Regions from separate parts of the Neorhizobium phenanthreniclasticum genome, predicted to be linked through region 2. Evidence: predicted binding sites of a transcription regulator. Region 2 holds the regulator's gene; each other region holds the start of a gene.
The links. The regulator LexA, encoded in region 2, represses DNA repair genes until DNA is damaged. The targets are predictions, from matches to a motif close to TGTTCNNNNTGTGTTCNG.
Positions count from the first base shown of each region.

Region 1: ABK249_RS03240 (DNA recombination protein RmuC) is a predicted target of LexA. The motif match lies at 4,262-4,279, and genes of this name have one in related genera.
Region 3: ABK249_RS16515 (ATP-dependent helicase) is a predicted target of LexA. The motif match lies at 4,087-4,104, and genes of this name have one in related genera.

Region 1 is NZ_JBEAAL010000001.1:651,763-659,278, forward strand. Features, by position in the region: gene dapD (2,3,4,5-tetrahydropyridine-2,6-dicarboxylate N-succinyltransferase) at 1-140, shown strand, start outside; gene dapE (succinyl-diaminopimelate desuccinylase) at 148-1,344, shown strand; gene ABK249_RS03220 (hypothetical protein) at 1,328-1,924, shown strand; gene truA (tRNA pseudouridine(38-40) synthase TruA) at 1,939-2,694, opposite strand; gene fmt (methionyl-tRNA formyltransferase) at 2,694-3,629, opposite strand; gene def (peptide deformylase) at 3,685-4,200, opposite strand; gene ABK249_RS03240 (DNA recombination protein RmuC) at 4,312-5,505, shown strand; gene ABK249_RS03245 (ribokinase) at 5,555-6,454, shown strand; gene ABK249_RS03250 (methyl-accepting chemotaxis protein) at 6,650-7,516, shown strand, end outside.
Region 2 is NZ_JBEAAL010000020.1:118,830-126,345, forward strand. Features, by position in the region: gene lpxB (lipid-A-disaccharide synthase) at 1-810, shown strand, start outside; gene gltA (citrate synthase) at 841-2,130, opposite strand; gene ABK249_RS23225 (ComEC/Rec2 family competence protein) at 2,420-4,915, shown strand; gene lexA (transcriptional repressor LexA) at 4,896-5,618, opposite strand; gene ABK249_RS23235 (VOC family protein) at 5,818-6,690, shown strand; gene kdsA (3-deoxy-8-phosphooctulonate synthase) at 6,695-7,516, shown strand, end outside.
Region 3 is NZ_JBEAAL010000011.1:215,291-222,806, reverse strand. Features, by position in the region: gene ABK249_RS16525 (efflux RND transporter permease subunit) at 1-2,663, opposite strand, end outside; gene ABK249_RS16520 (efflux RND transporter periplasmic adaptor subunit) at 2,660-3,868, opposite strand; gene ABK249_RS16515 (ATP-dependent helicase) at 4,144-6,633, shown strand; gene ABK249_RS16510 (DUF488 domain-containing protein) at 6,642-7,088, opposite strand; gene ABK249_RS16505 (DUF488 domain-containing protein) at 7,100-7,516, opposite strand, start outside.

The DNA.
Region 1 (7,516 bases), on a different contig from region 2:
TGGTCGTGGCCGGCACCATGCCGGGCAAGCCGCTGCCGAACGGCGAACCGGGCCCGAGCCTCTATTGCGCCGTGATCGTCAAGCGCGTCGATGAAAAGACCCGCTCCAAGACCGGCATCAACGAACTGCTCCGCGATTGAGCGAACAATGTCCACATCCGATCCCGTCATCAATCTCCAGACTCTCATCCGCTGCCCTTCGGTGACGCCCGCCGAAGGCGGTGCGCTTTCGGCACTGGAGGCCATGCTCCTGCCGCTCGGCTTCAAGGTGGAGCGCATGGTGGCGACGGAACCGGGCATGCCGGACATCGAGAACCTCTATGCGCGACTCGGAAACAAGGGCCCGCACCTGATGTTCGCCGGCCACACGGACGTGGTGCCGCCGGGCGACGAAGCCTCCTGGAGCCATCCACCCTTCGCCGCCATGATTGCCGGCGGTGAGCTTTTCGGTCGTGGCGCGGTGGACATGAAAGGCGGCATCGCCTGCTTCGTCGCGGCAGTCGCACGCCATATCGAAAAGCATGGCATGCCAAAGGGCTCGATCTCTTTCCTGATCACCGGCGATGAGGAAGGCCCGGCCGTCAACGGTACGGAAAAGCTGCTGAAATGGGCAGCCGAGAGAGGGGAACGCTGGGACGCCTGCCTAGTCGGCGAACCGACCAATCCGGACGCCCTCGGCGACATGATCAAGATCGGCCGACGCGGCTCGGTCTCCGGCAAGGTGAGCGTTCTCGGCGTCCAGGGTCATGCGGCCTATCCGCATCTTGCCGACAATCCGCTGCGCGGGCTGTTGCCGCTTGCCTCGGCGCTGATGGATCCGCCCTTCGATACGGGAACGGATAATTTTCCGCCCTCCAACCTGGAGGTGACCTCGGTGGATGTCGGCAATCCGGCCACCAATGTCATTCCGGCCAGGGCAAGCTTTGCTTTCAACATCCGGTTCAACGACACCTGGACCGCTGATACGGTGAAAGCCGAGATCCTGCGGCGGCTCGATGCCGCCGCAGCCGGCAGCCCGCTTCGCCCGGGCCGCGATCCGGTCCGCTACGAGATCACCTGGGCCGAACGGCCAAGTCATGTGTTCCTCACCCGCAACAATGCGCTGATCGCCTCGCTTTCCGAAGCGGTCGAAACCGTGACAGGCAGGACGCCGCAGCTTTCCACCACCGGCGGCACATCGGATGCCCGTTTCATCAAGGATTACTGCCCGGTGGTGGAATTCGGCCTCGTCGGCCAGACCATGCACATGGTGGATGAACGGGTAGCCCTTGCCGATCTGGAAATACTCACCCAAATCTATGGGACTTTCATCTCCCGCTGGTTCGATAATGCCCTCCTACCATGAAGTCAGGCTCTATCTTAATGGCCTCTGGCTGTTGATCAGAGGCGACGCCCAAGGTTTCCGGCTCCTCGACATTTCCGATCGAGGCATGATGCGCTCGTTCTGGGCTTTCGTCTGGTGCCTGCCGGCAGCAGCGATTTCCTGGCTGTGGTGGCGGGCCTATCTGCTCGAAGGCATGCCGGCGGGTGCGCGGGTCGGCGGGCTTTTCTTCGTCCGCATGGCGATGCTGGAGGTCTTCAATTGGCTGGTGCCGCTGATTCTTGCCGGCATTCTCTGCGCGCTGCTCGGCATCGGGCGGAAATTCTCGGCCGTCGTCGTCAGCGTCAACTGGCTCTCGGTTCCGTTCGCCTATCTCTACGGCCTGCTCAGTCTGCGCTTCCTGTTGCCTTCCAGCCTCGACGCGTTGCTGGCGCTCGTCCACTTCGCCCTGCTCATCGCCATGGTCGTTTCCGTCTCACGGGTGATGCGGATGATCTGCGGGCCGCAGCCGCTGATGGTCACGGGCCTCGTCCTGGTGCTGATCGTTCCGGGCATGCTGCTGACCGAAGCATTGCAACGCTTCCTCGGCATCTATCCGTTCTGACTATCTTTGCGGGATCACGGATCGCCGGGATAATCGACCTTCATGAAATAAAGGCCTTCCGGCGGCGCGACCGGCCCGCAGGCCGAGCGATCCCGCGCATCCAACGCGGCGCGCACATCTTCCGGCGTCATCTTGCCCTCGCCCGCAAGCTTCAGCGTGCCGGCGAAGGAGCGGATCTGGTTGTGCAGGAAACTCTGGGCGCTTGCCCGGATTTCGATCAGGTCGCCGGTGCGGGTCACATCCAGCCGGTCGAGCGTGCGAACCGGGCTCGTCGCCTGGCAGTGGGCCGAACGGAACGTCGTGAAATCATGGTGCCCGACCAGCGTCTGCGCCGCTGCGTGCATGGCTTCGTGATCGAGATGGCGCGCCACCCACCATGCGCGCTTGGCCTCCAGCGCCAGCGGCGAGGGCCGGTTGAGGATGCGGTAGAGATAATGCCGGCGGAGCGCCGAAAAGCGCGCATCGAACGTCTCATCGACCGCCTGGACGTCGAGCACCGACACCTTTTCGCCCGCCATCATCAAATGGGCGTTCAATGCATTGCGCAGCTTATAAGGCTTCCACTCGCGCGATAGATCCGCGTGGATGACCTGACCCACGGCGTGAACGCCGGAATCCGTGCGGCCCGCGCCGCGGATCGAGACGGTTTCGCCGGTCAGCGACAGGATGCCGCCCTGGAGCGCCGCCTGCACCGAGTGGCCGTTTTCCTGCATCTGCCAGCCGACATAATTGGTGCCGTCATATTCGACGGTCATGCGGTATCGCGGCATCAGGAGAGCCTCGCCCCGGCCGGGATCGGCGTGCCGCGCAGGAAATCGGCCGCCGCAAGCGGCTTGCCGCCTGCTTTCTGAAGCTTCAGCAGCCGGACGGCACCATCACCGCAGGCGACCGTCAGCGCGTCATCCAGCACCATGCCTGGCTGACCACGCCCCTCCCTCATTTCGGATGCCAAAACCTTGATGCGCTCCGGCCTGCCGTTGATCTCGGCCTCGAACCAGGCGCCGGGAAAGGGCGACAGGCCGCGAATATGGTTATGAACATCCCGCCCCGGTTTCGAGAAATCAATGCGCGTCTCGCCCTTGTCTATCTTGGCGGCATAAAGCACGCCCTCTTGCGGCTGCGGCGTCAGCGGCAGGTCGCCGGCTTCCAGTTTCCCCATCGCCTCGACCATGGCGCGGGCGCCGACCAGCATCAGCTTGTCGTGCAGTTCTCCCGCCGTCATGTTTTCGCCGATCTCGACTTCCCTAGTAAGCGCCACCGGCCCCGTATCGAGGCCTTTCTCCATCTGCATCACCATCATGCCGGTCTTCTCGTCTCCTTCCATGATCGCCCGCTGTATGGGGGCTGCACCACGCCAGCGCGGCAGGAGCGACGCATGGCCGTTGTAACAGCCGAGCCGCGTGCCGGTGAGGACCGCTTCCGGCAGAAGCAGGCCATAGGCAACGACCACGGCCACGTCGGCGTTCAGAGCCCGGAATTTCTCGCGCTCTTCCGGATCCTTGAAGTTGGCGGGCGTGAAGACGGGAATGCCGAGAAGCTCGGCCGCCTGATGTACCGGCGACTTGACGAGATCAAGCCCGCGCCGGCCGCCCGGCCTCGGCGGCTGCGTATAGACCGCGACGATATCATGGCCCGCCTGCTTCAGGCCCTCAAGCGTCGGCACGGAAAATTCCGGCGTGCCCATGAAGATGATTCGAAGAGACATGGACGTTCCACGCTTGGAAAGCGCGCCTTCAAACTGAAGATCGCCGGTTGAAGCCCTAAACGGCCTTCGCCTTGGCGGCCTTGGTGAACTTCTTGATCACCATCTCCCGCTTCAGACGCGAGATGTAGTCGATGAAGAGCACGCCGTTCAGGTGATCGATCTCGTGCTGCAGGCAGGTGGCAAGCAGGCCATCGGCCTCCACCATATGTTCCTTGCCGTCCCGGCCGATATGCTTGACCGTGACAGCCGCGGGCCGCTCCACCTCGGCGTAATATTCCGGAATAGAAAGGCAGCCCTCCTCGTAGACGGACCGCTCGTCGGAGGATTTGACGATCTCCGGGTTGATGAAGACCTGCGGGTTCTTCTCTTCGCCCTCCCGGGCAACGTCGATGACGAGAAGCCGGCGCGGCACGCCGATCTGGATCGCCGCAAGGCCGATGCCAGGCGCCTCGTACATGGTCTCCAGCATATCGTCGGCAAGCCTCAGGAGTTCGTCATTTACCTGTTCGACGGGCTTGGAAACCTGGCGCAGGATCGGGTTCGGGAGAATAATCAGCGGTTTGATGGTCATGGCTTCCCATAACGTAACTTTTTTTCGGAAGAAACAGGGATCGCTTCGCTTTTTTATATAATGTTCACGTTTTGATCTTTTCAAGCCGCGGAATTCTGTTAGCTTCCCGCCATGGATGATCTTCTCGCACGTCTCCCCGCGCTTCTGGCCGACCAGCAGGCTGTGGCCGTTGCAGCCGCAGCGGCGGCGCTAGTTATTCTGCTCGCGGTGTTTTTTATCAACCGTCGCCAGCGGGAAATCGCCCGGCAGGCGGTCGAGGCGGAAGCGAGGCTTTCCGAACTCCTTCGTGCCCAGAGCGAGATGCAGGGCCGGCTGTCGGCCATGGCGGAGACGCTTTCGGCGCGGCAATCGGAACTCAACCAGGCTGTCAGCCAGCGTCTTGATGGCATGACGCACCGGATCGGCGCGACGATTACCGAACAGACCAAGTCGACGCATGAGAATCTCCGCCGGCTTCAGGAGAGACTCGCCGTCATCGACGCCGCGCAGAACAATATCCAGACGCTTGCCAAGGATGTCGTCGGCCTGCAGGCGATCCTGTCGAACAAGCAGACTCGCGGCGCTTTTGGCCAGGGGCGGATGGAGGCGATCGTCGCGGACGGCCTTCCGCTCGGCGCCTATTCGTTCCAGGCACTGCTTTCCAACGGCACCCGGCCCGACTGCCTCATCAAGATGCCGAACGGCGCACCGCCGCTGGCAGTGGATGCCAAGTTCCCGCTGGAGGCCTGGAATGCCTTTCGCGAGGCTGCCGCACCAGAAGCGAGGCGGGCGGCTGCGCAGCAGTTCCGCCGCGATCTGGACGTGCATATCAAAGACGTTTCCGAGAAATACCTCCTGCCGGGCGAAACCCAGGAGATGGCCTTCCTCTTCGTGCCGTCGGAATCGATCTTTGCCGAGATCCACGAGCATTTCGAGGGCGTGGTGCAGAAGGCGCAACGCGCCCGCGTGGTCTTCGTATCGCCTTCTCTCCTGATGCTGTCGATCCAGGTCATCCAGGCAGTCCTGAAAGATCAGCGGATGCGCGAACAGGCGCATCTCATCCAAGGCGAGGTGGCTCTTCTGGTGGAGGATCTGGCCCGGCTCGACGACAGGACACGCAAACTTCAGGCGCATTTCCTCGCCGCCCAGAAGGATGTGGAGCAGATCATCACGTCCACCGACAAGCTCAATCGCCGTGGCGCCAGGATCGAGGCATTGGAACTGGAAGCGCCGGCAGACGCCGAAGCATCCCGCGACGCGCCGCAGGCCAAGGTCGTCGAAAGCCGCACCGGCCTGCTCAAGCTCAGGGTGGTTGACGAGGAGTGACGCTCTCGGGCAGTGTCGCGCGACTTTACACCAGCAAGCAGGCCTGCCCATGATCACTGTCCTCGGCTCCATCAACATGGATCTCACCGCAACGACCGAACGCCTTCCGCAGCCCGGTGAAACCGTTGCAGGAACGAGCTTCGCAACGGCTGCCGGCGGCAAGGGCGCCAACCAGGCGCTCGCGGCACGGCGCGCCGGAAGCACGGTGAAGATGGTCGGAGCCGTCGGCGAAGATAACTTTGCCGGACCGGCGCTCGCCCTTCTCGATGAAGCTAAGGTCGACCTGTCCGGCGTCGCACATGTCAGCACGCCGACCGGCACGGCGCTGATCCTTGTCGGCGGCACAGGCGAGAATATGATCGCGGTCGTGCCCGGCGCCAACGGCACCGTGAGTGAGGCACAGGCCCACGCGGCAGTCGAAACCATGCAGACCGGCGACATCCTGATGTTGCAACTCGAAATTCCGGCCACCACGGTGGAAGCGGCCCTCAAGGCGGCGCGTGCAAAGGGGATTGTAACGCTGATGAATACAGCGCCGCTGACGGATGACGCTGCACGGCTTGCCCGGCTTGCCGATATCGTGGTCGCCAACGAGACGGAATTCGAGCTTCTTGCGGGGCATCCGATCCCGGATGCCGCCACGCGCAAGACCGCATTGGAAAAGCTGCATTCGAAAACCGGCCAGACCTTCGTGGTGACACTCGGCGGCGATGGCGTCGTAGCCGTCCGTGAGGGTCGGTTCTTTTCTGCTGAAGGCCTCAAGATCGAACCGGCCGATACGGTCGGGGCGGGCGACACGTTCTGCGGCTACCTGGCCGCCAGCCTGGAACAGGGACTTGAATTTGCCGAAGCACTCCGCAGGGCAGCGGTTGCCGGCTCGCTCGCCTGCCTTGTCCGCGGTGCGCAGCCGTCCATCCCGCTCGCCGATCAGGTCGATCGCCGAGTCTGAAGTAGGCGGCAACCGTGCTGTTGCGATGTAAATTCCGGCTGCGCTGATTTCAGTCAAAGTTAAGATATCGATCCTAGGGTGTCGCCAACACCTCCGCGGCAGTGGATTCGCCAGCTATCCCTTCCGCGGCAGCCCCATGACGGGGCGCCTCCAGGTGAATACTCCCCTTTGATACCCTGCTGAAGGCGCGAGCCCATGTTTCCGCTGAAGATCAAGTCCCTGTCCACGAAACTGATCCTTGTGACGAGCCTGGCAATCGCTGCAGTTCTCGTCATCTCCAACCTCTTCCTGATCTCCCAGACACGCAGCCGCGTCTCGTCGCTCACCATGGCTCAGGCCGAGGCGGAGGCTCGCTCGATCGCCAACGAAGTCGCCGTCGACATGGGACAACTCGCAGGCGCCGCCCGATCGATCGCCGGCGTGATCGGTCGCGGTCATGCGGGCGATTACCTCGATCGCAAAGGCGTGGTCGATGCCCTGAAGGCCAATCTCGAGCAGAACGCATTCGCCTATGGCAGCTGGTTCGCAGAAGCGCCCGGCACCTTCGACGGCAAGAACGCCGACCTTGTCGGAAACAAGGAGATGGGGGCGAACAAGAAGGGCGAACTTGCACCCTACTGGACCAAGAGCCGCACCGGCGATATCGCCTACAGCGTTTTCGACATCGACACCCAGGCGGAGTGGTACGCGCTGGCCGCCAACTCCAAGAAGGGCTCACTGACCCAGCCTTACGTGGAAAGCACGACCGGCGACGCAACCGCCATGAGCTCGATTGCCTATCCGGTCTTCTCGGGCTCGAAATTTCTCGGCGTTGCCGGTCTCGACGTGTCGCTCGCCACCCTCACGAATAAGCTGCAGGCGATGAAGCCCTTCGGTTCCGGCCGTGTCCTTCTCGTGTCCCAGGGTGGCAACTGGATTGTCCCGGTTGATCCGGACAAGCTGATGAAGCCGGTGGAAGGCGACAAGGCGAGCGAGCTTCTCGCCGCGCTGAAGGCAGACAAGCCCGCACAACTCGACAATCTCTCGGCCGATGCTTCGGAACCCTACGAGCGCGTCGTCTAC
Region 2 (7,516 bases):
CCGAGCGTCTGGGCGTGGAAGGAATATCGCGCCACGGCGATGCTCGCCTATGTCGACCACGTGTTGGCCGTTCTGCCCTTCGAACCGGAGGCGATGAAGCGGCTCGGCGGTCCCGAGACGACATTCGTCGGCCATCGGCTGACCGACGATCCGTCGCTGCTCAAGGTGCGCGGCATTCGCGCCGAGCGTCCCGCGAAGGTAAAGCATGAGGAGAAAACCATCCTGCTTCTGCCGGGCTCGCGGTCGGCCGAGATCAAGGCGCTGCTGCCGGTGTTCGGCGAAGCGGCACGGGAATTCGTCGCGCGCAACGGCAAGGCACGCTTCCTGCTGCCGACCGTACCGCGCCAGGAGAAACTGGTGCGCGAACTAGCGGCAGCCCTTCCGGTCAAGCCCGAGATCACCGTCGACGCGGAGAGCAAATGGGCAGCCTTCGCGGAAGCCGATGCGGCGATTGCCGCCTCCGGCACCGTCATCCTCGAACTCGCCCTCTCGAACGTGCCCGTCGTCTCGGCCTACAAGGCGGACTGGCTGATCATGCTGATGTCGAAGCGGATCAAGATCTGGTCCGGCGCGCTGCCGAATCTGATCGCGGATTATCCTGTGGTGCCGGAATATATCAACGAAGTGGTGCGGCCAGGCAGCCTTTGCCGCTGGGCGGAGCGGCTGTCCAGCAATACCACGCAGCGGTATGCCATGATGGAAGGGTTTGATCTCACCTGGCAGCGCCTGCAGGTGCCTGTGCCGCCGGGCGAAGCAGCGGCCGGCGTCGTTCTCGAAATTCTGGACAAGAAAAAACCCGGCCATCTTTGACCGGGTTTTTCATTTCGAATTTGGCTTCGATCAGCGCTTGGAGATCGGCAGGTAGTCCCGCATCGGCTCGCCGGTGTAGAGTTGGCGGGGGCGACCGATGCGCTGCTGCGGATCTTCGATCATCTCGGCCCACTGGGCGATCCAGCCGACGGTACGGGCAAGCGCGAAGAGCACGGTGAACATCGTGGTGGGGAAGCCCATCGCCTTCAGCGTGATGCCCGAATAGAAGTCGATGTTCGGGTAGAGCTTCTTCTCGATGAAATATTCATCGGTAAGCGCGATGCGCTCCAGCTCCATGGCGACCTGCAGCAGTGGATCGTCCTTGTGGCCGAGCTCGCCGAGAACTTCGTGCGTCGTCTTCTGCATGATCTTGGCGCGCGGATCGTAGTTCTTGTAGACGCGGTGGCCGAAACCCATCAGACGGAACGGATCGTTCTTGTCCTTGGCGCGGGCGATATATTCCGGGATGCGGTCGACCGTGCCGATTTCCGTCAGCATGTTGAGTGCCGCTTCGTTGGCGCCGCCATGGGCCGGGCCCCAAAGGCAGGCGATGCCGGCCGCGATGCAGGCGAACGGGTTGGCGCCGGAGGAACCTGCGAGGCGGACCGTCGAGGTCGATGCGTTCTGTTCATGGTCCGCATGCAGGATGAAGATGCGGTCCATGGCGCGCGACAGCACCGGATTGACGACATATTCTTCGCACGGAACGGCAAAGCACATGCGCAGGAAGTTCGACGCATAGTCCAGGTTGTTCTGCGGATAAACGAAGGGCTGGCCGATGTGGTACTTGTAGGCCATCGCGGCAAGGGTCGGCATCTTGGCGATCATGCGCAGCGAAGCGACCATGCGCTGATGCGGATCGGTGATGTCGGTCGAGTCGTGGTAGAAGGCGGAAAGTGCGCCGACGCAGCCACACATGACGGCCATCGGATGAGCGTCGCGGCGGAAGCCGGTGAAGAAGCGGCTCATCTGCTCGTGCACCATCGTGTGATGCGTGACGCGATAGTCGAAGTCCTTCTTCTGGGCGGCGGTCGGCAGTTCGCCGTAGAGAAGCAGGTAGCAGGTTTCCAGGAAGTCGCCGTGCTCGGCGAGCTGCTCGATCGGATAGCCGCGATGCAGCAGGATGCCTTCGTCGCCATCGATATAGGTGATCTTGGATTCGCAAGATGCTGTCGAAGTGAAGCCCGGATCGTAGGTGAAGGTACCGGTCTGCTTGTAGAGGGAGCCGATGTCGATTACGTCCGGACCGATGGAGCCCGACTTGATCGGCAGATCGACTTGTCTGTCGCCGACTACCACGTTTGCGCTTTTATCCGTCATGCTGATCCTCCAACCTTTTGGCGGCGTGGCGCCCAAAAAGCGCCACAAGAATTAAGCGTCCGATGCTTTGCTATATGATCCGAAAGCTGATGCCAAGCAGTCGTTGGTAGCATTTTGTGCAGCGCGAAAGAATATTAGGCAACCGCTTTTGCTTGGGCTTCCAACTTGTTGTTGCAACCCGGTTCAGGTCTCTGGGATTGCTGAGGTTTCCCGGGCAGTTGACGGGAGGGCGGGAAACGCGCAGGTTGCATCGTCGCATGATTTGGCGACGGGGCGGGCTTAGCGTTTCATGTCGGAAGACACTGCGTTTCCGAAGCTGATCAAGACGGGGCGGCCGGCAACCAGGCCGATGGATTTCGCGTTCGGCGAAGACGCATCCCGATCGGTGGACCAGGGGCATCTTTCGGAGCTTTCTCCAGCCTTCGAACGAAGGTCGGTGGTGCATCCGGGGAGGGCGCTTCCGCATCGTATATCCGTGGGTTTGAAGCGCCTGTGGCGCAATGCGCCGTCCATGATCTTGGAAGAGGAGGCGCATGGGCATGGCTTCCTCTTCGTTCCCGTTGTCGTCGGTGCAGGGGCCGCATGCTGGTTCTCCTTGCCGCAAGATCCGGCTTTTCTGCCGTTTTTTGTGGCTTTTCTCGCATGCACCATAATTGCTGCCATAACGCGTCACCAATTCGGCATGGCACGTATCATCCCGGTCGCCGCCGCACTCTTTCTCGGCGGCATGATGCTCGCGGAGCTGGAAACATGGAGGCAAAGTACAGTCGTTCTCGACTCGCCGGTGACGACCGAACTGACCGGCGTGGTCGAGCGGCGGGAAATCGATGCGAATGGACGCTGGCGCTATTTAGTCCGCGTCGGACGGACAGCCAATCCCGAGATCCGACGCCCTCCGGAGCGGGTGTCGCTGCTTGCCAGGGCGCGGCACGAATCTGCGGAAACCGGCGAGACGATCAGCGGCCGGGTACGCATATCGCCGCCTTCGGGGCCTGCGCTGCCGGGGCTTAACGATTTCGCCTTCTCTTCTTATTTCGATGGTATCGGCGCCGTCGGTTTTTTCTATGGAGTGCCGAATAAGGAGGCAGGCCCGGCGTTGCCGCGAGCCTGGATTGCAGAATTCGAAAGCGGGCTTTTTGATCTGCGCAGCGCCATTGCAAGCCATATTCGCGAAACGGTGCCGGGCGATGCGGGCGCCTTCGCAGCCGCGATCGTGACCGACGAACGCCGGGCTATTTCCAAGGAGACCACCGAGGCGCTCCGGCTTTCCGGACTTGCCCATATCGTCGCGATCTCCGGGCTGAACATGGCGCTTGCCGCCGGCATCTTCTTTGTCGGCGTCCGCACTGTCCTTTCGTTTTTTCCCGGGTTTGCCCAGGCCTATCCGGTGAAGAAGATCGCTGCCGCCGGCGCGCTCGTGATGGCGACCGCCTATTACCTGATTTCCGGCTTCGGTGTTTCGGCCGAGCGGGCGTATATCATGATGGCGGTCATGCTTGTCGCAGTCTTCTTCGACCGACCGTCGATCAGCTTGCGCAACGTGGCGCTTTCGGCCCTGATCATTATCGCCGTTTCGCCCTCGGAAATCCTGGGGCCCAGCTTCCAGATGTCCTTTGCGGCTACCGCAGCGCTGGTCGCCGGTTATGCGCTCTGGAAAAATCGATCGAAAAAGCACGATCCGGAACCGCTGCAAATTCGTCACCCTGTGGTGACGCCGGTACTGGCTTCCTGGAAATTCATTGCGGGCATTCTTGCCACGACCCTGATCGGCAGCACGTCGACGGCGATCTTTTCGGTCGAGCATTTCCATCGGATTGCGACCTACGGCGGCCTGGCGGCAAACCTCGCCGCCATGCCGATCATTTCTTTCGTGGTCATGCCGGCCGGACTGGTCGGCATGCTGCTCGTACCGTTCGGGCTCGATGCGCCTTTCCTGAAGCTCATGGGTCTCGGCCTGGAAGCGGTGATCTCCATAGCAAGACATGTCGCGGCCTGGGGCGGCGACGCCGGTATCGGTCGTCAGCATCCCTGGTTCCTGCCTGTCTCCACGGCCGGTTTTCTTCTGCTGACCCTTTTGAGAAGCAGGCTTCGGCTGGTCGGCATTCCGCTCGTTGCCGCCGCATTGCTGTTCTCCTGGCACGAACGATCGAAGCCCCTGCCGGATATTCTAGTTGCCGAGGACGGAACGATGATTGCCGTGATAGGCAGGGAAGGTATTGCCACCAACCGCACCCGTCCGCCCGATTTCATCTACGGCCAGTGGAAACGGGCACTTCTCCTGGGCGATCCCATAAAACCGGACGTGTCATCAGCAAGAGATAAACCGCCCGATGGGAAGCCTGAGGAGCGCCGCGAGCTGACGCAGGCCGAAATCGAGACGGCGCGGTCCCGCATCAGGCAGGTGCCTGCCGGTCATTTCGTATGCGAGCCGCGTGTCTTCTGCGGGGTGAAAACTTCCGGGGGCACCAACATAGCCTCCGTCGAAGACAGCCGTTATGCCGGTGCGGCCTGCGATGCCGCCCATATCATCATCGCGCCGCGCGCCCGTTTCGATCACTGCCGCTCCGGCGCATTGATGATCAACGGCAATGCTTTGCGAAAGACTGGTGCGCTCGAAATTTCCCTGCACGGCGCAGCCGACATCCGGCAATGGACTATTCGCCCCGCCATGGCCGGCCATGACCGCCCCTGGAGCAGGCATCGCCACTATGACTGGCGGAACAAGATGTTCGCCTCGGCGCTCCCGGAACCGCTTCGGCAATTGATCAATGGTAACGGCGGATGAGGCCGACCAGCTTGCCCTGGACCTTTACCCGGTCGGGCGGGAATATCCGGGTTTCGTAGGCCGGGTTCGCGGCTTCCAGCGCGATCGAGGCGCCACGGCGGCGGAAGCGCTTCAGCGTCGCTTCCTCCTCGTCCACCAGCGCTACGATGATGTCTCCCGGATTGGCGGTGTTGCTGTTGCGGATGATCACCGTGTCGCCGTCCAGGATGCCGGCCTCGATCATCGAATCACCCTTGACTTCCAGCGCGTAATGTTCGCCGGAACCAAGCATCTCGGCGGGCACTGCGATATCATGCGTGTTGTTCTGGATCGCCGAGATGGGCACGCCGGCGGCGATGCGGCCCATGACGGGAACCGTGGTGGCGTTGGAGAGATCGTCGTTGGCTGCGGGCTTGGCCGGAGCGGCAGCGACCGGCTGCGGCTTGCCGAGGCTGCCCTCGATAACACTCGGCGAGAAGCCGCGGCGTGGCTGCAGGCTCGACTGATAGGCTTCCGGCAGCTTGATGACTTCAAGGGCACGTGCCCGGTTCGGCAGGCGGCGGATGAAGCCGCGCTCCTCCAGTGCGGTGATCAGCCGGTGGATGCCGGACTTCGACGCGAGGTCGAGCGCGTCCTTCATTTCGTCGAAGGAGGGCGGCACGCCGGATTCCTTCATGCGTTCGTGAATGAACAGAAGCAATTCCTGCTGTTTGCGCGTGAGCATATTTGGCACCTTGAGAGTCGGAAACAAATCAAGAACATACACTATATGTTCCATATGTGTTCCGCAAGTCCCTAAATTTTCGTGAAGTATGATGATTTTTCTTCATGGATGTCTGCAACATATCTCTTTCGACACCACTTGCTCGAAGCCGATCCGCTGCCAATGTAGTGCTGCGATTCCGGATTCTGGGGGCTCTCGCGTGAATGCTAGACTAATCGATCATCTCGTTCTGCCGGTGGCGGACCTTGCCGTCGCGCGTTCGCGACTGGCAGAACTCGGATTTACAGTTGCGCCGGAGGCCTTTCATCCTTTCGGCACGGCCAATGCCTGCGTGTTTTTCTCGGATGGGGCCTATCTGGAGCCGCTGGCGATCGCCAACCGGCGTCAGGCGACAGCCGCGGCCAAGCGCGGCAATGTCTTCACCGCCCGGGATCTCGACTTCCGCAAGGCGCGTAACAGTCAGGGCTTTTCGGCCCTCGCGGTTGCCACGGGCGATGCGGCAGCCGATCACGCGCGTTTCAGGCTGCGCGGGATTTCCGCGGGCGATATCCTGGAATTCTCCCGCGGCGTGAAGATGCCGGACGGTTCCGAGACTGAGGCAAGCTTCCGGCTGGCCTTTGCGGGAGACGAGCATGCGCCGGATTTCTTCTTGTTCTCTGCACAGCGGATCAATCCGCTGCCGGCCGATCGAGGCGAACTGGAACGCCATTCCAATACGGTGACCGGCTTGAGCGAGATCGTTCTTTCGGCCGCATCGCCCGACGATTTTGCGCCCCTGCTCGAAGAGGTGCTGCTTGCGAAAGCCGGGATCGAAGCTGCGGCCGTGGAGCTTGTCGCTTCGAACACGCGCATCCGCGTCATGCAGGATCAAGATCTCGAATCGGAATTCGCCCTTGCGCCGTTGCCGAATGCCGAAGGTCTGCGCGGCCGGGCGATCATCTTCAAGACTGCCGATCTTGCCGTGACAGAGATCATCCTTGCTGCTAATGACGTCGCATTCGTCCGTCGGGAGGGCCGTGTGCTGGTCCAGGCGGCGCCCGGCCAGGGTGTGTTGTTCGGTTTCGAGGAATAGTCTCATGGAAGTCTCCGCCAATCCGCGCGTCTCCGTCGGCGAAGGGCACGGCAAGGTCGTCTTCGCACAGGATGCCCGCCTGTCGCTGATCGCCGGCCCGTGCCAGATGGAAAGCCGCGACCACGCCTTCATGATGGCGGGTGCGCTGAAGGAGCTTTGCGACAAGCTCGGCATCGGGCTCGTCTACAAATCATCCTTCGACAAGGCGAACCGCACGTCGATTTCCGGCAGGCGCGGCATCGGGCTCGAAAGCGCCATGGAAATCTTCGCCGATCTGAAGAAGGAATTCGGCTTCCCGGTTCTCACCGACATTCACACGGAAGAGCAGTGCGCCATCGTCGCACAGACGGTGGACGTGCTGCAGATCCCGGCCTTCCTTTGCCGCCAGACGGACTTGCTTGTCGCTGCGGCGAAAACCGGCCGCGTCATCAATGTCAAGAAGGGCCAGTTCCTGGCACCCTGGGACATGAAGAACGTGTTGGCCAAGTTCACCCAGAGCGGCAATCCGAATGTGCTGCTCTGCGAACGCGGCGTCTCTTTCGGTTACAACACATTGGTGTCCGACATGCGCTCGCTGCCGATTATGGCGGCGATGGGCGCTCCGGTCGTCTTCGACGCGACGCATTCGGTCCAGCAGCCGGGTGGACAGGGCGGCTCCACCGGCGGCCAGCGCGAATTCGTCGAGACGCTGGCGCGGGCGGCCGTTGCCGTCGGTGTCGCCGGCCTCTTCATCGAGACCCACGAGGACCCGGACAATGCTCCGTCTGACGGTCCGAACATGGTGCATCTCAAAGACATGCCTCGGCTGCTGGAAAAGCTGCTTGCC
Region 3 (7,516 bases), on a different contig from region 2:
CTTTCGAACTGGGCGGCGAGCACCAGGAAGATGATGGCGATCGCAAAACCGAAGGTGAGCAGCATGGCGTTCGAATTCTCGCCGAGCGTCTTGGCTTCCGCCATCGGCATCAGCCGGACGCCCGACGGCAGGAGCGGCTGGGCGAGCGCGGTCATCTCCTTGACCGCATCGCCGAGCGCAACGCCGTCACGCAGGCCGGAAGAGATCGACACCGAGGCAAGCTGCTGCTCCCGGTTCAGCTGCGGCGCCACGGCCCCCTCCTTCAGGGACGCTATGGTCGACATGGGCACGATCTTGCCGTCACCGGTTTTCAGGAAAAGATTTTCAAGATCGGTCGGATCATCGAGCGGCCGGGTGGTGGAGGTGAGCTTGACCGGCAGCGCATCGCCGTTGACGAAGACATCGACCACGGACCGCCCTTCCAGGAGCGACTGCATGGCCGTCGACAGTCCGGTGATGTCGATGCCGAGGTCGGAGGCACGTTCACGGTCTATCGCGACGGAAAGCTGCGCCTGGGTCGGCTCGTTGGTGAGGCGCGGCGTGTCGAACAGGGGGCTCTGCTCCATCTGCGACACCAGTTTCATCGCAGTTGAGGTGAGCAGATCATAGTCATTGCCGACCAGCGCCATCTGCAGGCCGTTGCCGGCGCCGCGGATCTTGAGGCTGTTCGACTGCATCGTGAAACCGCGCAGCGCCGGGACGCGGAGCGCTGCCGCATTCACATCCGCGGCGATCTGGTCCTGGGTCCGGGCGCGCTCGTCCCAGGGGGCAAGCGTCAGCACCATGAAACCGCTGTTCTTGTTGTTGTTGAAGCCGGAGATCGAAAAAATATTGGCGATCTCGCCTGCGTCCAGCAGCGGCTTCAGGTTCTCCTCGACACGCTGCATCTGGTCGCGGGTGAAATCCAGGCTCACGCCCTGCGGGGCGGTCAGCCGCAGCATGATCGAAGCGCGGTCCTCGCGCGGTGTCAGTTCGCTCTTGACCTGGCCGAAGACGTGATAGGCGGCGAACGCAAAGATCGCCGAGACAATAATGACGACCAGCGGCGCATTCAGGCAAAAACGAAGGGCGGAGGCATAGACGCGGGCAAACGCACTGCCGAACACGCCAAGCAGGCCGTGCTCCTCCTTCATCGGCCTTGTGAGCATGCGCGACGCCAGCATCGGGCAAAGGGTGAGAGCCGTGACCGAGGACAACGCGACCGAGAAGGCAAGCACGAAGCCGAATTCCTTGAACAGTCCGCCGATCTGACCGGGAAGGAAGGACAGCGGGATGAAGACGGCTGCAAGCGTCGCGGTCGTCGCAATGACCGCGAAGAACACTTCCTGCGTGCCGAGCACGGCGGCAGCCCGCGGTCCCATGCCTTCCATTCGTCGCCGGACGATATTCTCCAGCACCACGATCGCGTCGTCGACGACGAGACCTGTCGCAAGGACGATCGCCAGCAGCGTCAGGATGTTGATCGAGAAACCGACGAGATAGATCGCAACCAGCGTGCCGATCAGCGCCACCGGCATCGTCAGCGCCGGAATGAGCGTCGCACGCCAGTCGCGCAGGAAGAGATAGATGACCGCCACGACCACCGTCGCCGACAGGATGAGCGCGATCTCCACTTCGTGCAGCGCACCTTCGATGAAGAGCGCGTCGTCACTGGTGATCGCGATGCGCGTCCCTTCCGGCAGCGTCTTCTGCAGTTCCGCCACCGCGCTCTTCACGCCGTCGGAAATATTGAGCGTATTCGACTGCGCCTGGCGGATGATGCCAAGGCCGATGCCTTGCACGCCGTTCGACCGCAGCACCGTGGATCCGTCGTCCGGACCGAGCGAAACGGTCGCCACATCCGAAACCCGGATGTTCGGCGCAATCAGCACGTTTTCAAAATCCCTGGGCGTCGTGAGACTGGCCGTGGTGCGTACCACGATGTCCTGCGTCGTGCTCTTGAGGGAACCTGCCGGCACGTCGAGCGCCGCGCTTTCCAGAGCCTCGGAGACATCCGCAACGGTCAGCCCGCGCCCGGCGAGCGCCGCCTGGTTCACGTCCACGCGGAATACCTTGTCCTGATCGCCGTAAAGCTGGACGTCGGCAACGCCTTCGACCGCAGCCAGCCGGTCGACGATCTCGTTGTCAACCAACTGGGTCAGATCCTCCATCGACAGCTTGGACGAGGTGACCGCCAGACGCATGATCGCATCCGAATCGGCATCCGCCTTGACGATGCGCGGTTCGTCGGCGTCGTCCGGGAGCTGGTTCGCGATGCGACCGACCGCATCGCGCGCGTCGTTCGCCGCGTCCGAAAGATCGACGGAATCGTTAAACTCCATCGTCACCCGGCTCGAACCGAACTGCGACTGCGAGGAAAGCGCCTTGAGGCCGCTGACACGGGCGACGGCCCCCTCGATGACCTGGGTGACCTCCTGGTCCATGGTCTGCGGCGAGGCGCCGTCATAATTGGTCTGCACGGTGATGATCGGCCGGTCGACATCCGGCAGTTCGCGCACTTCGACGCCCGCGAGCGCCGCAAGGCCCGCGACGACGAGCAGCGTATTGAGGACCGCAGCCAGGATCGGCCGCCTCACAAAGAGCGCCGTAAACGTCTGGCTGGATTTGCCGTCGCCTGAATGCGCTTGCCTGTCGTGACCAAAGCTCGGGATTTCGATCTTCATTGGCGCGCCACCTCGGCCGTTTCCGGCGTGCCGAAGATGCGCACGGGCGCCCCTTCCCTCACGCGCTGCAGGCCTTCCGTCACGACCATGTCACCTTCGTTGAGCTGAGCTTCCACGAGAACCGCATCGGGATTGCGCTGCACGACGCGCACCCGGGTCTTGACCGACTTACCGTCCTTGATCTGCCAGACGTAGGAGCCTTCACCGTCCCACTGGATGGCCAGCGGATCGACGGCCGGATAGGTCTCGCCCACAAAACGCATGCTGACGCTGAAGGACATGCCGGCACGCAGCACGTCGCCCGGATTTTCGACGCGGGCGCGGATGCGCATCGTGCGGCTTGCAGGATCGACGCGGTTGTCGATTGCTTCCACCTTGCCGGAAAAGATCCGGCCCGGTCTGGCGATCGAGCTCGCCTCGACCGGCTGGTTCGGCTCGATGGCGATGGCGAAACGCTCGGGCGCCCAGAAATCGACGAGGATCGCCGACCGGTCGTCGATGGTGACGACATTGGTCTGCGTCGTGACATTGTCGCCGATATTGACCGCGACGATGCCCGCAATCCCGTCGATCGGCGCTGCGATATCGCGACGCTTCAGATTGAGTTCAGCAGTGGAAAGGGCAAGCTTCGCCGCCTCTTCGGCGATCTGCGCATCGAACACGTCGAGGCGGGAGACCGACTGCAGGTTCTTGTAGGAGACGGATTTCTCCTGGGCGCTCCTGAGCGCCACCTCTGCCTTATCGCGCTCGATCATCTGTTCGTCGTCGTCGAGGCGGGCAAGCACCTGGCCCTTCACGACCTTCTGACCGGACGCGACCATGATCTCATGGATCGTACCGGAGGCCTGCGGCATGACGATGACGGACTGGATCGCCTCGCCGCTGCCGATCGCCGACAGGCGGTCGTTGACGGTGCCGGTCGAAACCGGCTCGGCGACCACCATGGTCGGGCGGTTGCCGCCGCCCTGGCCGCGCTGTCCGCCGGCACCCTGGCCGCTCCGGCCCGGCTGCTGCGCTGCAGCATTACCGCCGCCTGCACCCTGCGACGCGGATTTCGCCTGTTCGGGACGGATCGCAGCCACCACCTGCCCCGGGACGCCCATCTTCGCAAGGATCTCACCGGCGCTCGGGACCATGAATACCCATAGACACAAGGCTCCGGCCAGAATCACGATACTCAGCAGAAGCTGTTTCCAAATCCGCATTCAGGTCTCCGGGTGGCGCGCATTCCAATTTCCAGAGCAAGTATCCTTTTTTGCATGTGCACAGGCAATGGGAGATTCCGTACCTTACGGAAATGTAACCTCACGAAATCTCACGGGTTTGTTAGATCGGATGCATACATGACGCCCCCCGAATTGCGGTTTTCTGACGGAGCAGCGACCCGCCACTCCACAATTTAGCCGGGACTTATGGAGAGACTAGGAATAAAAGAGGAACATTTTCTGGTCTTTCAGGTCCGAATCATTACATTGGCCGCATGAGTAACAGTTTCGACGACATCCCGTTTTTCGACGAGGAGCCCGAACCGGCGCCGCGCAAGGCGCCTGCCCCGCCGCCTGCGGGAAATGCCGGGCTCGGCATCGCAGCGCGCGCCATGGCCGCCCGGGATCAGCATCGCGCCCCCGATTATCTGTCAGGCCTCAACCCGGAGCAGCGCGAAGCGGTCGAGACGCTGGACGGCCCCGTCCTCGTGCTCGCGGGCGCGGGCACCGGCAAGACGCGGGTACTGACGACACGCATCGCGCATATCCTTGAGACAGGCCGGGCCTTCCCCTCGCAGATATTGGCCGTCACCTTCACCAACAAGGCGGCCCGCGAGATGAAGGAGCGCATCGGCGTGCTCGTCGGCGGCGCGGTGGAAGGCATGCCCTGGCTCGGCACTTTCCATTCGATCGGCGTGAAGCTCCTGCGCCGCCACGCGGAACTCGCAGGGCTCCGCTCCGACTTCACCATTCTCGACACGGACGACGTCATCCGCCTCATCAAGCAGCTCATCCAGGCGGAAGGGCTCGACGACAAGCGCTGGCCGGCCCGGCAGTTCGCCGGCATGATCGACACTTGGAAGAACAAGGGCCTGCTGCCCGCCGATATCCCCGAAGGCGATGCGCGGGCCTTCGCGAACGGCAAGGGCCGCGAGCTCTACGCCGCCTATCAGGCGCGGCTCAAAACGCTGAACGCCTGCGACTTCGGCGACCTTTTGCTGCATCCGATCGCGATCTTCCGCCAGAACCCGGATATCCTGAAAGATTACCACAACAGGTTCCGCTATATCCTCGTCGACGAGTATCAGGATACCAACACCGCACAATACATGTGGCTGCGCCTGCTCGCGCAGCGGCCGAAGGGCGTGCCCCAGAACGTCTGCTGTGTCGGCGACGACGACCAGTCGATCTATGGCTGGCGCGGCGCGGAGGTGGACAATATCCTGCGCTTCGAGAAGGATTTTCCGGGCGCCAGGGTGATCAAGCTGGAGCGCAACTACCGTTCCACCGAACATATTCTCGGCGCCGCCGGCCGTCTGATCGCCCATAACGAAGGCCGCCTCGGCAAGACGCTGTTCACCGACCGGGTGAACCCCGACGACGAGAAGGTGATCGTGCATGCCGCCTGGGATTCCGAAGAGGAAGCCCGCGCCGTCGGCGAGGAGATCGAACGGCTGCAGCGCGGCGATTCCGACGGGAAAAAGCATGCGCTGAACGACATGGCGATCCTCGTGCGCGCCTCCTTCCAGATGCGCGAATTCGAAGACCGGTTCGTGACGCTCGGCCTCAACTACCGCGTCATCGGCGGCCCGCGCTTCTACGAACGGATGGAAATTCGCGACGCCATGGCCTATTTCCGCCTCGTCTGCCAGCCGGCCGACGATCTCGCCTTCGAGCGCATCATCAACACGCCGAAGCGGGGCCTGGGCGATACGACCGTGCGCTATCTGCACGACTATGCCCGCGCCCGCGATATCCCGATGCTCCAGGCTGCCGCGGATATCATCGAGACGGACGAACTGAAGCCCAAGGCGCGCAAGGCCCTGTTCGACGTGGTGCAAAGCTTCCGGAACTGGAGCCAGAAGCTTGAGAACACGCCGCATATCGAACTTTCCGAGCAGATCCTCGAAGAGTCCGGCTATACGGACATGTGGAAGAACGACAAATCCGCCGAAGCGCCGGGCCGGCTCGAAAACCTCAAGGAACTGATCCGCTCGATGGAAGCCTTCGAGTCGATGCGCGGCTTTCTGGAACACGTGTCGCTGGTCATGGATGCCGAGCAGAACGAGGATATGGATGCGGTGTCGATCATGACGCTGCATTCCGCCAAGGGGCTCGAATTCGAAACGGTCTTCCTGCCCGGCTGGGAGGAAGGCCTTTTTCCCCATCAGCGGGCGCTCGACGAAGGCGGCCGCGCAGGGCTGGAGGAGGAACGCCGCCTCGCCTATGTGGGGATTACCCGCGCCAAGCGGCGCTGCCATATCTGGTTCGTCTCCAACCGCCGCATCCACGGGCTGTGGCAATCCACCATGCCGTCACGCTTCCTCGACGAACTGCCGCAGATGCATGTGGACGTCGCCGTCGCCGATACGAATTACGGGGGATATGGCGGCGGACGCGGTGGTTACGGCCAATCGCGCTTCGACAAGGCCGATCCCTTCGCCAACACCTACTCGACCCCCGGCTGGAAACGCGCCCAACAGAACAAGACCGACGCGACCCGCGACAACTGGGGCACCCGCTCCGGCCACGCGGTGGAACGCATCGGCTACGGCGAAAGCGGCCCGCGCAGCCGCACCATCGAGGGCGAACTGGTGGCGAAATCCACCACCGAAACCCCCTCGCAATTCTCCGTCGGCGACCGGGTATTCCACATCAAGTTCGGCAACGGCAATATCGCGGCGATCGAGGGGAATAAGCTGACGATCGATTTTGACCGGGCCGGGCAGAAACGGGTGCTTGAGGGGTTTGTGGAGCGGGTATGAGTTGATCGTCAGAGATGCTTAACTACGAGCCGGCCATCCCATTTGTCATTTAGGTACTCGCAGACAAGCCGCCGATGGCAGTGGTGCGGCTTGTCTTCCGAACAAAGCAGGCAGGCCCCGCTCAGGAGGTCCGGTTTTAATCGGCTCTCGATATCCCGTTCGGCCATTAGGCTCAGAAATCGCCGCTGATAGACATTCCAATCGCCCTTCTGCTTCTTGAAGGCGTTGAGAATATCATAAGTCGGTGCAAGCAGCGGCTGATGCATATAGTCGATCCCGCCTACCTTCTTCAGGAAATAGGCCAAGTCTTCGGCCTTGGCAAAACCTGCGAGTTGCGACGTGTTGTGAAGACGGACATCGATCACCTTCCTGACGCCGGCCTTTAGCAGGCGCTCGAAGAAGTTTTCAGCTGACGTCTTGGTGAAACCGATTGTCGAAATATCTATTCTTGTCATAGATCAGAACATCAGGCGCTGCTCGCCAAAGCTGGCTCAGCATAGGCCACCTTAAGCGATCTTCGACGATATGCGTTTGTCAACCTTTCCTTCGGAAGAAGGAACAGGTCGTCGTTCTGCGATCCGGTTATCGCAAGAAGCTTCTCCTCGATCTCCCGATGAGAAACGATTGAGCCGTCGGTCAGAATATGTCTGACGGCGACATCCCGTTGATCAAGAGCCCTGCCGACCAGCAGGCATCTATGGCAATCCAAGGGATCATGCTCGGAGCACATGAGGGCAATACGGTATTTCGTGGCTCCCTCCATGACGCGATCCAGCCCCTTCTTAAATTCATCGGCACGGGCCATCTCTTCGTAATCCGCCACACCATCGCAGTAATACCTGCTGCCCTTGGGTCGACCTCCCAACTCGTCTCCTAGGAACGA